3 regions of the Pseudomonas sp. GW821-FHT07B01 genome follow, and region 2 is predicted to be linked to each of the others. Evidence: predicted binding sites of a transcription regulator. Region 2 holds the regulator's gene; each other region holds the start of a gene.
The links. Region 2 encodes sigma-54, which starts transcription at its own class of promoters, with help from an activator protein. Its sites were predicted from a motif close to ANTGGCATNNANNTTGCTNT; they were not measured.
Positions count from the first base shown of each region.

Region 1: a site for sigma-54 is predicted at 1,633-1,652, ahead of glnK (P-II family nitrogen regulator). Genes of this name have one in related genera too.
Region 3: a site for sigma-54 is predicted at 1,391-1,410, ahead of flgB (flagellar basal body rod protein FlgB). Genes of this name have one in related genera too.

Region 1 covers NZ_JBWKRA010000004.1:234,931-238,205, forward strand. The annotation lists gene AC07S6_RS06915 (ammonium transporter) at 1-1,049, opposite strand, end outside; gene glnK (P-II family nitrogen regulator) at 1,084-1,422, opposite strand; gene AC07S6_RS06925 (accessory factor UbiK family protein) at 1,847-2,110, shown strand; gene AC07S6_RS06930 (YifB family Mg chelatase-like AAA ATPase) at 2,326-3,275, shown strand, end outside.
Region 2 covers NZ_JBWKRA010000010.1:110,715-113,989, forward strand. The annotation lists gene rapZ (RNase adapter RapZ) at 1-63, opposite strand, end outside; gene ptsN (PTS IIA-like nitrogen regulatory protein PtsN) at 66-530, opposite strand; gene hpf (ribosome hibernation-promoting factor, HPF/YfiA family) at 541-846, opposite strand; gene AC07S6_RS13475 (RNA polymerase factor sigma-54) at 922-2,415, opposite strand; gene lptB (LPS export ABC transporter ATP-binding protein) at 2,600-3,275, opposite strand, start outside.
Region 3 covers NZ_JBWKRA010000001.1:529,242-532,516, forward strand. The annotation lists gene flgD (flagellar hook assembly protein FlgD) at 1-477, opposite strand, end outside; gene flgC (flagellar basal body rod protein FlgC) at 494-937, opposite strand; gene flgB (flagellar basal body rod protein FlgB) at 941-1,348, opposite strand; gene cheR (protein-glutamate O-methyltransferase CheR) at 1,664-2,491, opposite strand; gene AC07S6_RS02475 (chemotaxis protein CheV) at 2,534-3,275, opposite strand, start outside.

The DNA.
Region 1 (3,275 bases), on a different contig from region 2:
TCATAACCCAGCTTGCGCTTGAGGCTGGTAGCACAGAAGAAGCACACCACACCGGCGACCAGGCCAATCACCAGGGCGCCCATCGGGCCCACGGTGCCCGCCGCAGGCGTCACGGCGACGAGGCCGGCGACCACGCCCGAGGCGATACCCAGTGCGCTGGGCTTGCCGTGGGTGATCCACTCGGCAAACATCCAGCCCAGGGCCGCAGCTGCGGTGGCGATCTGAGTCACCAGCATCGCCATGCCCGCTGTACCGTTGGCCGCCGCGGCGGAACCGGCGTTGAAGCCAAACCAGCCGATCCACAGCATGGCCGCGCCCACCAGGGTATAGCCCAGGTTATGCGGTGCCATCGGGGTGGTCGGGAAGCCTTTGCGCTTGCCGAGCACGATGCACGCCACCAGGCCAGCCACACCCGCGTTGATGTGCACAACGGTGCCGCCAGCGAAGTCCAGCACGCCCCAGTCCCACATCAGGCCGCCGTTGCCGCTCCAGACCATGTGCGCAATCGGCGCGTAGACCAGGGTGAACCAGATAGCCATGAAGATCAGCATTGCGGAGAACTTCATACGCTCAGCGAAAGCACCGACGATCAGCGCCGGGGTAATGATGGCAAAGGTCATCTGGAAGGTGATGAACACGGCTTCCGGAAACAGCGCCGCCGGCCCGGTGATGCTGGCCGGGGTGACCCCCGCCAGGAACGCCTTGCCCATGCCGCCGAAGAAGGAATTGAAGTTGACCACACCTTGTTCCATACCGGTGGTATCGAACGCGATGCTGTAGCCGTAGACGACCCACAGGATGCTGATCAGGCCAGTGATGGCGAAACACTGCATCATCACCGACAGAATATTCTTGGAGCGGACCATGCCGCCGTAGAACAGCGCCAGGCCAGGGATGGTCATGAACAGCACCAGCGCGGTGGCGGTAAGCATCCAGGCGGTGTCGCCGGAATTGAGGACTGGAGCAGCCACTTCATCTGCCGCCATGGCCAGGCTTGGCATTACGATGGACAGCAGGGCTCCGAGCCCTGCGAATTTACGCAGAGTCATATTGTTTTCTCCTGGGGCGTTGGGGTTTGGCGGCTTAGATTGCGTCGGTATCGGTTTCGCCGGTACGGATGCGAATAGCCTGTTCCAGATTGACCACGAAGATCTTGCCGTCACCGATCTTGCCGGTGTTGGCCGCCTTGGTTATCGCCTCGATAACCCGGTCAAGATCCTTGTCGTCAATGGCGACATCGATCTTCACCTTCGGCAGGAAATCGACCACGTATTCTGCGCCGCGATACAGCTCGGTATGACCCTTCTGCCGACCGAAGCCCTTGACCTCAGTAACGGTAATGCCCTGCACGCCGATCTCGGACAGTGACTCGCGAACATCGTCCAACTTGAACGGCTTGATGATGGCAGTGACTAGCTTCATGAAAACTCTCTCCCGAATTTGGTGGACTTGCCCCAGGAAAACAAACCCGTCTCAAGTCTAAGCGCAGTGCCTGGCTTTGTAACGCATCGTCGCCTCGGCATTTGCCGTCGCGACGCCAGCGAACCACTGGTGACGAGCCCTGTACCCCCGGATCCGTCGGCGCACTGCATTCGTCACAGCGACTGCATCAGTGCATGGGTCATGATCGTCTAAGCAGAAACCTTGCCAGCTCCGTAAAAACCACCGAAATCAATCCTTTACCCGCTTGTGCCCACCTACGGGGCGCCTGCGCGGCCGCAATGCGCATCAAAACAGTGCGAGGCCGCCCGCCCCAATGCGCGAAAACCGTGCGCAACGGGGCCTGAAAATGACTATAGACGCTGCGTGATACACTGCCGGCCAACTGTTTTCCGGAATATGTCCAATGCTCGCGCCCAAAGACTTCCTAGACGCCCTGAGCGGCCACGCCTCTCGCCTGTTCAGCGGCGACACGCCGCTGCCCCGCAATGAAATCGAAAGCCAGTTCAAGGCTTTGCTACAGAGTGGTTTCAGCAAGCTCGACCTGGTCAGCCGGGAAGAGTTTGACAGCCAGATGGTGGTGCTGGCCCGCACACGTGCACGGCTGGAGAGCCTGGAGGCGAAGGTGGCTGAACTTGAAGCACGGTTGACGCCACCTTCTGCTGAGTGAACGCAATTGTTGTGGGAGCTGGCTTGCCTGCGATCGCGGTTTATCAGCGGATGATTCTTTGCTGACACACCGCGATCGCAGGCAAGCCAGCTCCCACATTTGTTTTGCGTCGCCGCCCGGATACGTTCTGTAAAACCTCCCCGCCCCGCTCCATCCCACCTCGTCTACCCTTGGAAAAAACCGCAGGAAGCGGCCCTCCCATTCAAGGAACGAGCATGTCCCTCGCCATCGTCCACAGCCGCGCCCAGGTCGGTGTGGAAGCCCCAGCCGTCACTGTCGAAGTGCATATGGCCAATGGCCTGCCGTCTCTCACCTTAGTGGGTTTGCCCGAAACCGCAGTAAAGGAAAGCAAGGACCGCGTGCGCAGTGCCATCCTCAACTCGGCGCTGCAATATCCGGCCCGCCGCATCACGCTCAATCTCGCGCCCGCCGACCTGCCCAAGGACGGCGGGCGTTTTGATCTCGCGATTGCCCTGGGCATCCTGGCAGCCAGTGTGCAAGTGCCGGCGCTGATGCTCGATGACGTGGAATGCCTTGGGGAATTGGCGTTGTCCGGCGAGGTGCGCGCGGTGAAAGGGGTACTGCCTGCCGCGCTGGCAGCGCGCAAGGCCGGGCGCACCGTGATAGTGCCGCGCGCCAATGCCGAGGAGGCGTGCCTGGCGTCGGGGTTGAAGGTGATTGCGGTGGATCACTTGCTGCAAGTGGTGGCGCACCTGAATGGGCATGTGCCGATTGAGCCCTACAGGTCCGACGGTTTGCTGTACTTGAACAAGCCTTACCCAGACCTGAGTGAAGTGCAGGGCCAACTCGCGGCCAAGCGAGCATTGCTGATCGCGGCGGCAGGCGCGCATAACCTATTGTTCAGCGGGCCACCGGGCACCGGCAAGACTTTATTGGCCAGCCGGCTACCGGGCTTGCTGCCGCCGTTGAGCGAGCAGGAAGCGCTGGAAGTGGCCGCAATCCAGTCCGTGGTCAGCCTGGCACCGCTGAGCCATTGGCCAAACCGCCCGTTTCGCCAGCCGCACCACTCGGCATCCGGGCCGGCGCTGGTGGGTGGCGGCTCGAAGCCACAACCGGGGGAAATCACCCTGGCCCATCACGGGGTTTTGTTCTTGGATGAGCTGCCAGAGTTCGATCGCAAGGTACTGGAGGTGCTGCGCGAGCC
Region 2 (3,275 bases):
AAGCACATTGAGGGCGGTGCTCTTACCCGACCCGGAGCGACCGCTGACGATGATCAAACGCATGATTACTGCCCGTTTTGTTCATCCAGGACAACTTGGTACAACGCTTCATTGCTGGAGGCGCTGCGCAGTTTGTCGCGTACATCCTTGCGGTCCAGCATGCTGGCGATCTGCCGTAGCAGTTCCAGGTGCGCATCGGTGGCGGCTTCCGGGACCAGCAGCACAAACAGCAGGTCGACCGGGGCGCCGTCGATGGCGTCGAAATCAATCGGAGCGTCCAGGTGCATCAGCGCGCTCACAGGTTTATCACAACCTTTGAGGCGGCAGTGAGGGATCGCGATGCCGTTGCCAAAACCGGTGGAGCCGAGTTTTTCACGGGCAATCAGAGCTTCGAAGACATCTTGCATCTCCAGATCCGGAATTTCCCGGGCGATCAGGTTGGCAATTTGTTCGAGGGCGCGCTTTTTACTGCCGCCCGGCACGTTCACGAGGGAACGGCCGGGGGTCAGGATGTTTTCAAGTCGGATCATGGGGGGAGAGTTAACGACCTGTACCTTGCATCAGGTGCAGATTCTTTTCCTTATGCTTTATGAGTTGGCGGTCGAGCTTGTCGTAGAGCGAGTCAATTGCCGCATACATGTCTTCATGTTCTGCATTGGCAACGAGCTTGGCATTCGGTACGTGCAGGGTGGCCTCGATTTTCTGCTTGAGCTTATCGACCTCCATGATGACCTGCACGTTGGTGATCTTGTCAAAATGCCCCGCAAGCTTGTTCAGTTTGCTCTCGGTGTATTCACGCAGGGGCTTGGTGACTTCCAGCTGGTGTCCACTGATGTTGACTTGCATACAGCTTCTCCTTCGTTGCCAGTGCATAAAGCGGTGGGCAGGAATACCCACCACTGGAACGCTGTGGCCCGCCCGTCACATCAAACGCTTACGCTCGCTGGAAGGCGCGATCCCTAGGGACTCGCGGTACTTGGCGACGGTTCGACGGGCGACCTGAATGCCTTGTGCCTCCAGTAAACCAGCGATCTTGCTGTCACTCAACGGCTTTTTCTGATTTTCAGCGGCAACCAGTTTTTTGATGATCGCGCGGATCGCCGTGGACGAGCATTCACCGCCTTCAGAGGTGCTGACGTGGCTGGAGAAAAAGTATTTCAGCTCATAAATACCCCGTGGGGTATGCATGAATTTCTGCGTGGTAACTCGGGAAATCGTCGATTCATGCATGCCGACGGCTTCGGCGATGTCGTGCAGCACCAGAGGCTTCATGGCCTCGTCGCCGTACTCCAGGAAACCGCGCTGGTGTTCGACGATCTGGGTTGCGACTTTCATCAGGGTTTCGTTGCGGCTTTGCAGGCTCTTGATGAACCACCGCGCTTCCTGCAACTGGTTGCGCATGAAGGTGTTATCGGCGCTGGTGTCGGCGCGGCGCACAAAACCTGCGTATTGCGGGTTGACCCGCAGGCGCGGTACCGACTCCTGATTCAGCTCCACCAGCCAACGTTCGTTGTCCTTGCGCACAATGACGTCGGGCACCACATATTCGGCTTCGCTGGATTCGATCTGCGAGCCTGGGCGCGGGTTGAGGCTTTGCACCAGCTCGATGACCTGGCGCAAGTCATCTTCCTTGAGCTTCATACGGCGCATCAGTTGGCTGTAGTCGCGACTGCCCAACAGGTCGATGTAGTCGCTGACCAGGCGTTGCGCTTCGGTGAGCCATGGGGTCTTGGCCGGCAATTGGCGCAGTTGCAGCAACAGGCACTCGCTGAGTGTGCGGGCACCAATGCCGGCGGGCTCGAACTGCTGGATGCGGTGCAGGACGGCTTCGATTTCGTCCAGTTCGATATCCAGTTCCGGGTCGAAGGCCTCGAGGATCTCGTCGAGGGTTTCGTCCAGGTAACCCTGGTTATTGATGCAATCGATCAGGGTGACCGCGATCAGGCGATCGGTATCGGACATCGGCGCCAGGTTCAGTTGCCACAGCAAGTGGCTCTGCAGGCTCTCGCCCGCCGACGTGCGGGTGGTGAAGTCCCACTCGTCATCATCGCTGCTTGGCAGGCTGCTGGCGCTGGTCTGGTAGACGTCTTCCCAGGCGGTGTCCACGGGAAGCTCGTTGGGAATGCGTTCGTTCCAGTCGCCTTCCTCCAGGTTGTCCACCGTCGGGGCGGTTTCCTGATAGGAGGGTTCCTGCACGTCGGGATTGGGTTTTTGCTCGATGTTGTCGGCCAGCGGGTCTGCATTATCGAAGTCGTCGCCTTCTTCCTGGCGTTCGAGCATCGGATTGGACTCCAGGGCCTCCTGGATTTCCTGTTGCAGGTCCAGGGTCGACAATTGGAGCAGGCGGATGGCCTGTTGCAGCTGCGGTGTCATCGTCAGCTGCTGGCCCATTCTCAGGACTAGCGATGGTTTCATGGCAGGGGCTTAACACCTTATTCGCCGGCGCAATGCGCCATCCACGACAGGGCGCGTGAGCGCCAAACATAAGCAAATTATATGCCTGATCTCGGGGCCTTTGCCTAGAGCGCGGTAACAATAAAAAAACCGAGGTTTCCATTGACTCCCGCACGCTCCAGGTAAGAGCGCGATACCCCTGTGTTTACAGGCGGAACTCGTGACCCAGGTACACTTCCTTCACCAGCTCGTTGGCCAGGATGGTTTCGGCATCGCCTTCGGCAATCAGCTGACCATCGTTGACGATATACGCGGTTTCGCAGATATCGAGGGTTTCGCGCACGTTGTGATCGGTGATCAGCACGCCAATGCCCTTGGCCTTGAGGTGATGGATGATCTGCTTGATGTCGCCCACTGAAATCGGGTCGACACCGGCAAAGGGTTCATCCAGCAGGATGAATTTCGGCGCGGTCGCCAGGGCGCGGGCGATTTCCACGCGACGACGTTCACCACCGGACAAGCTCATGCCGAGGTTGTCGCGAATATGGTTGATGTGGAATTCCTGCAGCAGGCTTTCCAGCTCCTGGCGGCGACCATCGCGATCGAGTTCCTTGCGGGTCTCGAGGATCGCCATGATGTTGTCGGCTACCGACAGTTTACGGAAGATCGACGCCTCCTGCGGAAGATAGCCGATACCTGCCCGTGCACGACCGTGCATGGGTTGGTGGCTGACGTCCAGGTCGTCGATCAATACGCGACCCTGGTCCGCCTGGACCAGCCCGACGATCATATAGAAGCAGGTGGTTTTGCCGGCACCGTTAGGGCCGAGCAGGCCGACGATCTGGCCGCTGTCGATCGACAGGCTGACGTCGCGTACCACC
Region 3 (3,275 bases), on a different contig from region 2:
ACTCTGCGCGCCCATATCCACGGTGCGTACGACGTTGCCGTCCTTGTCGGTGATCTTGACGGACACGTTGCCCACCGCCGATGGCACCGCCACTGAACCGTTCATGCTCTTGCTGGTATCAACCATGGCTTTGTCGGTCTGGATAATGATCGACCGCCCCACCAGCGACGAAGCCTGCAGCGCTTGAGAAGAGCTGAAGTTGCTGGAGATGTTGTTCACCGAGTCGTTCAGGGTGTTGATGCCTTCCAGGCTGCTGAACTGGGCAAGCTGGGCCACGAACGCGCCGTTGTCCTGGGGCGACAGCGGGTTCTGATTTTTCAGCTGGGTCACCAGCAACTGCAGGAATGCGTCCTTGCCTAGCGCCTGGTTACCCGTCGCCGCTTTGGAAACATTCGATACATTGTTCGAAGCGTCCTTGACCTTGGAGTTGAACAGGTCCTGGACAGCCGTGTTGTTTGACGTATCAACGATGGCCATTATTTGGCGCCCCTTATCACTGACCCAGGGTCAGGACCTTCTGCATCATGGTTTTGGCGGTGTTCATCATTTCCGCGTTGGTCTGGAACGAGCGGCTGGCGGAAATCATGTCAGCCATTTCCTCGACCACGTTGACGTTGGGGTAATAGACGTAACCCTTTTCGTTCGCGGCAGGATGGTTGGGCTCGTAACGGGCCTCCAGGTTGCTCTGGTCTTCGACCACGCCCAACACCTGCACGCCGGAGCCGGCGGCGTCCTGGTTCTGGAACAACGAATCGCTGCCGTTTGCCTGACCACCCTGGAACATGGTGGCAAACACCGGATGGCGGGCGCGATAGGTCTGGTCAATGCTCGAGGAGACGGTCTCGGCGTTGGCGATGTTACTGGCGACGGTGTTCAAACGCGTGGTCTGCGCGCTCATGCCACTGCCGGCAATATTGAAAACACTGGACAGGGACATGGCTTACTCTCCGCGCAGGGCTGACATCAGCCCTTTGAATTTGCTGTTGAGCAGGGTGAAGCTGGCCTGGAAGTTCACCGAGTTTTCGGCGTAGTTCGATTGCTCCAGCTGGGCGTCAACGGTGTTCTGGTCGATCGACGGCTGCATCGGCGTGCGATACAGCAGCGACTCGTCACCATTGCCCAGGCCTTGCGCTTCGATATGACGGCTATTGGTCATGTTCAAGGCGAAGGTACCGTTCTTGGTCTTGTCCTGTTGTGCGGCGAGCACGGCGGAGAAGTCCAGGTCCCGAGCCTTGTAGTTCGGGGTGTCGGCGTTGGCGATGTTGTTGGCCAGGACTTCGGCACGCTGGGCGCGGAAGCCCAGGGCTTGTTCGTGGATACCGAGCGCTTTATCGAAGCTGATGCTCATGGCGGAAACCTTTAGGCTGACCTGCTGTTCGTTAGCAGGGTTATAGCAAGGTGTATGCCAAACTTGCGAAAGCCCCGTATATAAAGGGTTTCGAGGGAAGTTGCCGGCGACTATGCCAGAAAAGCGGCAAGCGATTTCCGCGTAGTGCCAGTAAAGCGGCAATGGGCAGTTGCCGCTTTACGCCAGCTTGCCGAGAAAACAAATGTGGGAGCTGGCTTGCCTGCGATGGCGGAGTGCCTGCCGACCTATTCGTCGACTGACAAAACGCTATCGCGGGCAAGCCCGGCTCCCACAGTTTTATTGCATACACCCAGGCTACTTGGCCTGGTAGATGATCCCCGGGCTGCATTGCACCATCTGGAAGTGATCCGGCAGCCCATTGAGCGCCTCGGAAGCACCGAGGAACAGATAACCTCCGCGCTTGAGGGTGCCGTGGATGCGCAACAGAATGTCTTTCTTCACTTCAGCCGAGAAATAGATCAGCACGTTGCGGCAGAACACCATGTCGAACTTGCCTAGGCTGGCGTAGCTGTCGAGCAGGTTGAACGAGCGAAATTCGACGCGGTTCTTGATCGGCGCCTTGATCGCCCAACGCCCTGCCCCTTTGGGGTCGAAGTAGCGTTGCAGGCGTTCCTGGGACAAACCTCGGCCCAGGGCCAGGCTGTCGTACTCACCGGTCTTGCAGTTGGTGAGCATGGTGCCGGACAGGTCCGTGGCCACAATTTGCGCACCGGCTTTCAACTGGCCCATGTTGGTCCGCTCGAACTCATCGATGGACATCGAGATCGAGTACGGCTCCTGCCCCGAAGAACAGGCCGCCGACCAGATACGCAGGCGCTGGCCCGGGCTGGCCTTGATGGCTTCAGGCAACACTTTGTTCTTGAGCACTTCAAAGGGATAGGTATCGCGAAACCATAAGGTTTCGTTGGTGGTCATGGCATCGACCACCATTTCCTTGAGCCCACTGCGCGGCTGCCCCTGGATCCGCTGGACCAACTCACCCAGGGACTTGATGCCCTGCTGTTCCATCAGCTTGTTGAGACGGCTGGATACCAGGTACTGCTTGTTTTCACCGAGCAATATGCCACAGGCTTTTTCCAGGAAGACCCGGAACTGTTCGAAATCCAAATTACCCGTAGACAATGATGCCGCCTCTTAAATCGTGTGACCGCCGGGGGAAATCCCCTAGCCGTGATCTGCTGCCTTGATCCGGTCGACTACCCGGGATGCGAGGTCATCAGGACGGAACTTGGCCAGAAAGTCATCCGCACCGACCTTCTTGACCATTGCCTGATTGAATACCCCCGACAACGAAGTATGCAGGATGATATGCAACTTTTGCATGCGTGGATCGTTACGTATTTCGGCCGTGAGCGTGTAGCCATCCATTTCCGGCATCTCGATGTCAGAGATCATCATCAAGAATTCTTCTTCAGGCCTCTTGCCGTCATCTGCCAGCTTGCGCAGGTAATCCAAGGCCTGGCGACCATCATTGAGGGCTACCACCTCAACCCCGACCGTTTGCAGGCAACGCGTGACCTGCTTGCGCGCCACAGAAGAGTCGTCCACGGTCAACACCCGTAGCGAAACCGCCTTGTGTGCCGTTTCGGCATCCACCACCCCGACGGAGATGGTTTCCGAGGTGGGGGCCACTTCGGCGAGGATCTTCTCCACGTCGATGATTTCCACCAACTGGTTATCGACCCGCGTCACCGCCGTCAGGTAGTGATCGCGCCCCGTGCCCTTGGGCGGCGGATGGATCTCTTCCCAGTTCATATTGACGATGCGCTCCACCGAGCGCACCAGGAAACCCTGGGTCTTGGTGTTGTACTCGGTGATGATCACGAAAGGGTTCTGGCGGTCCTGCAAACCCGCGGCCCCCGTGGCCATGGCCAGGTCAAGAATCGGAATGGTCGCGCCCCGGATG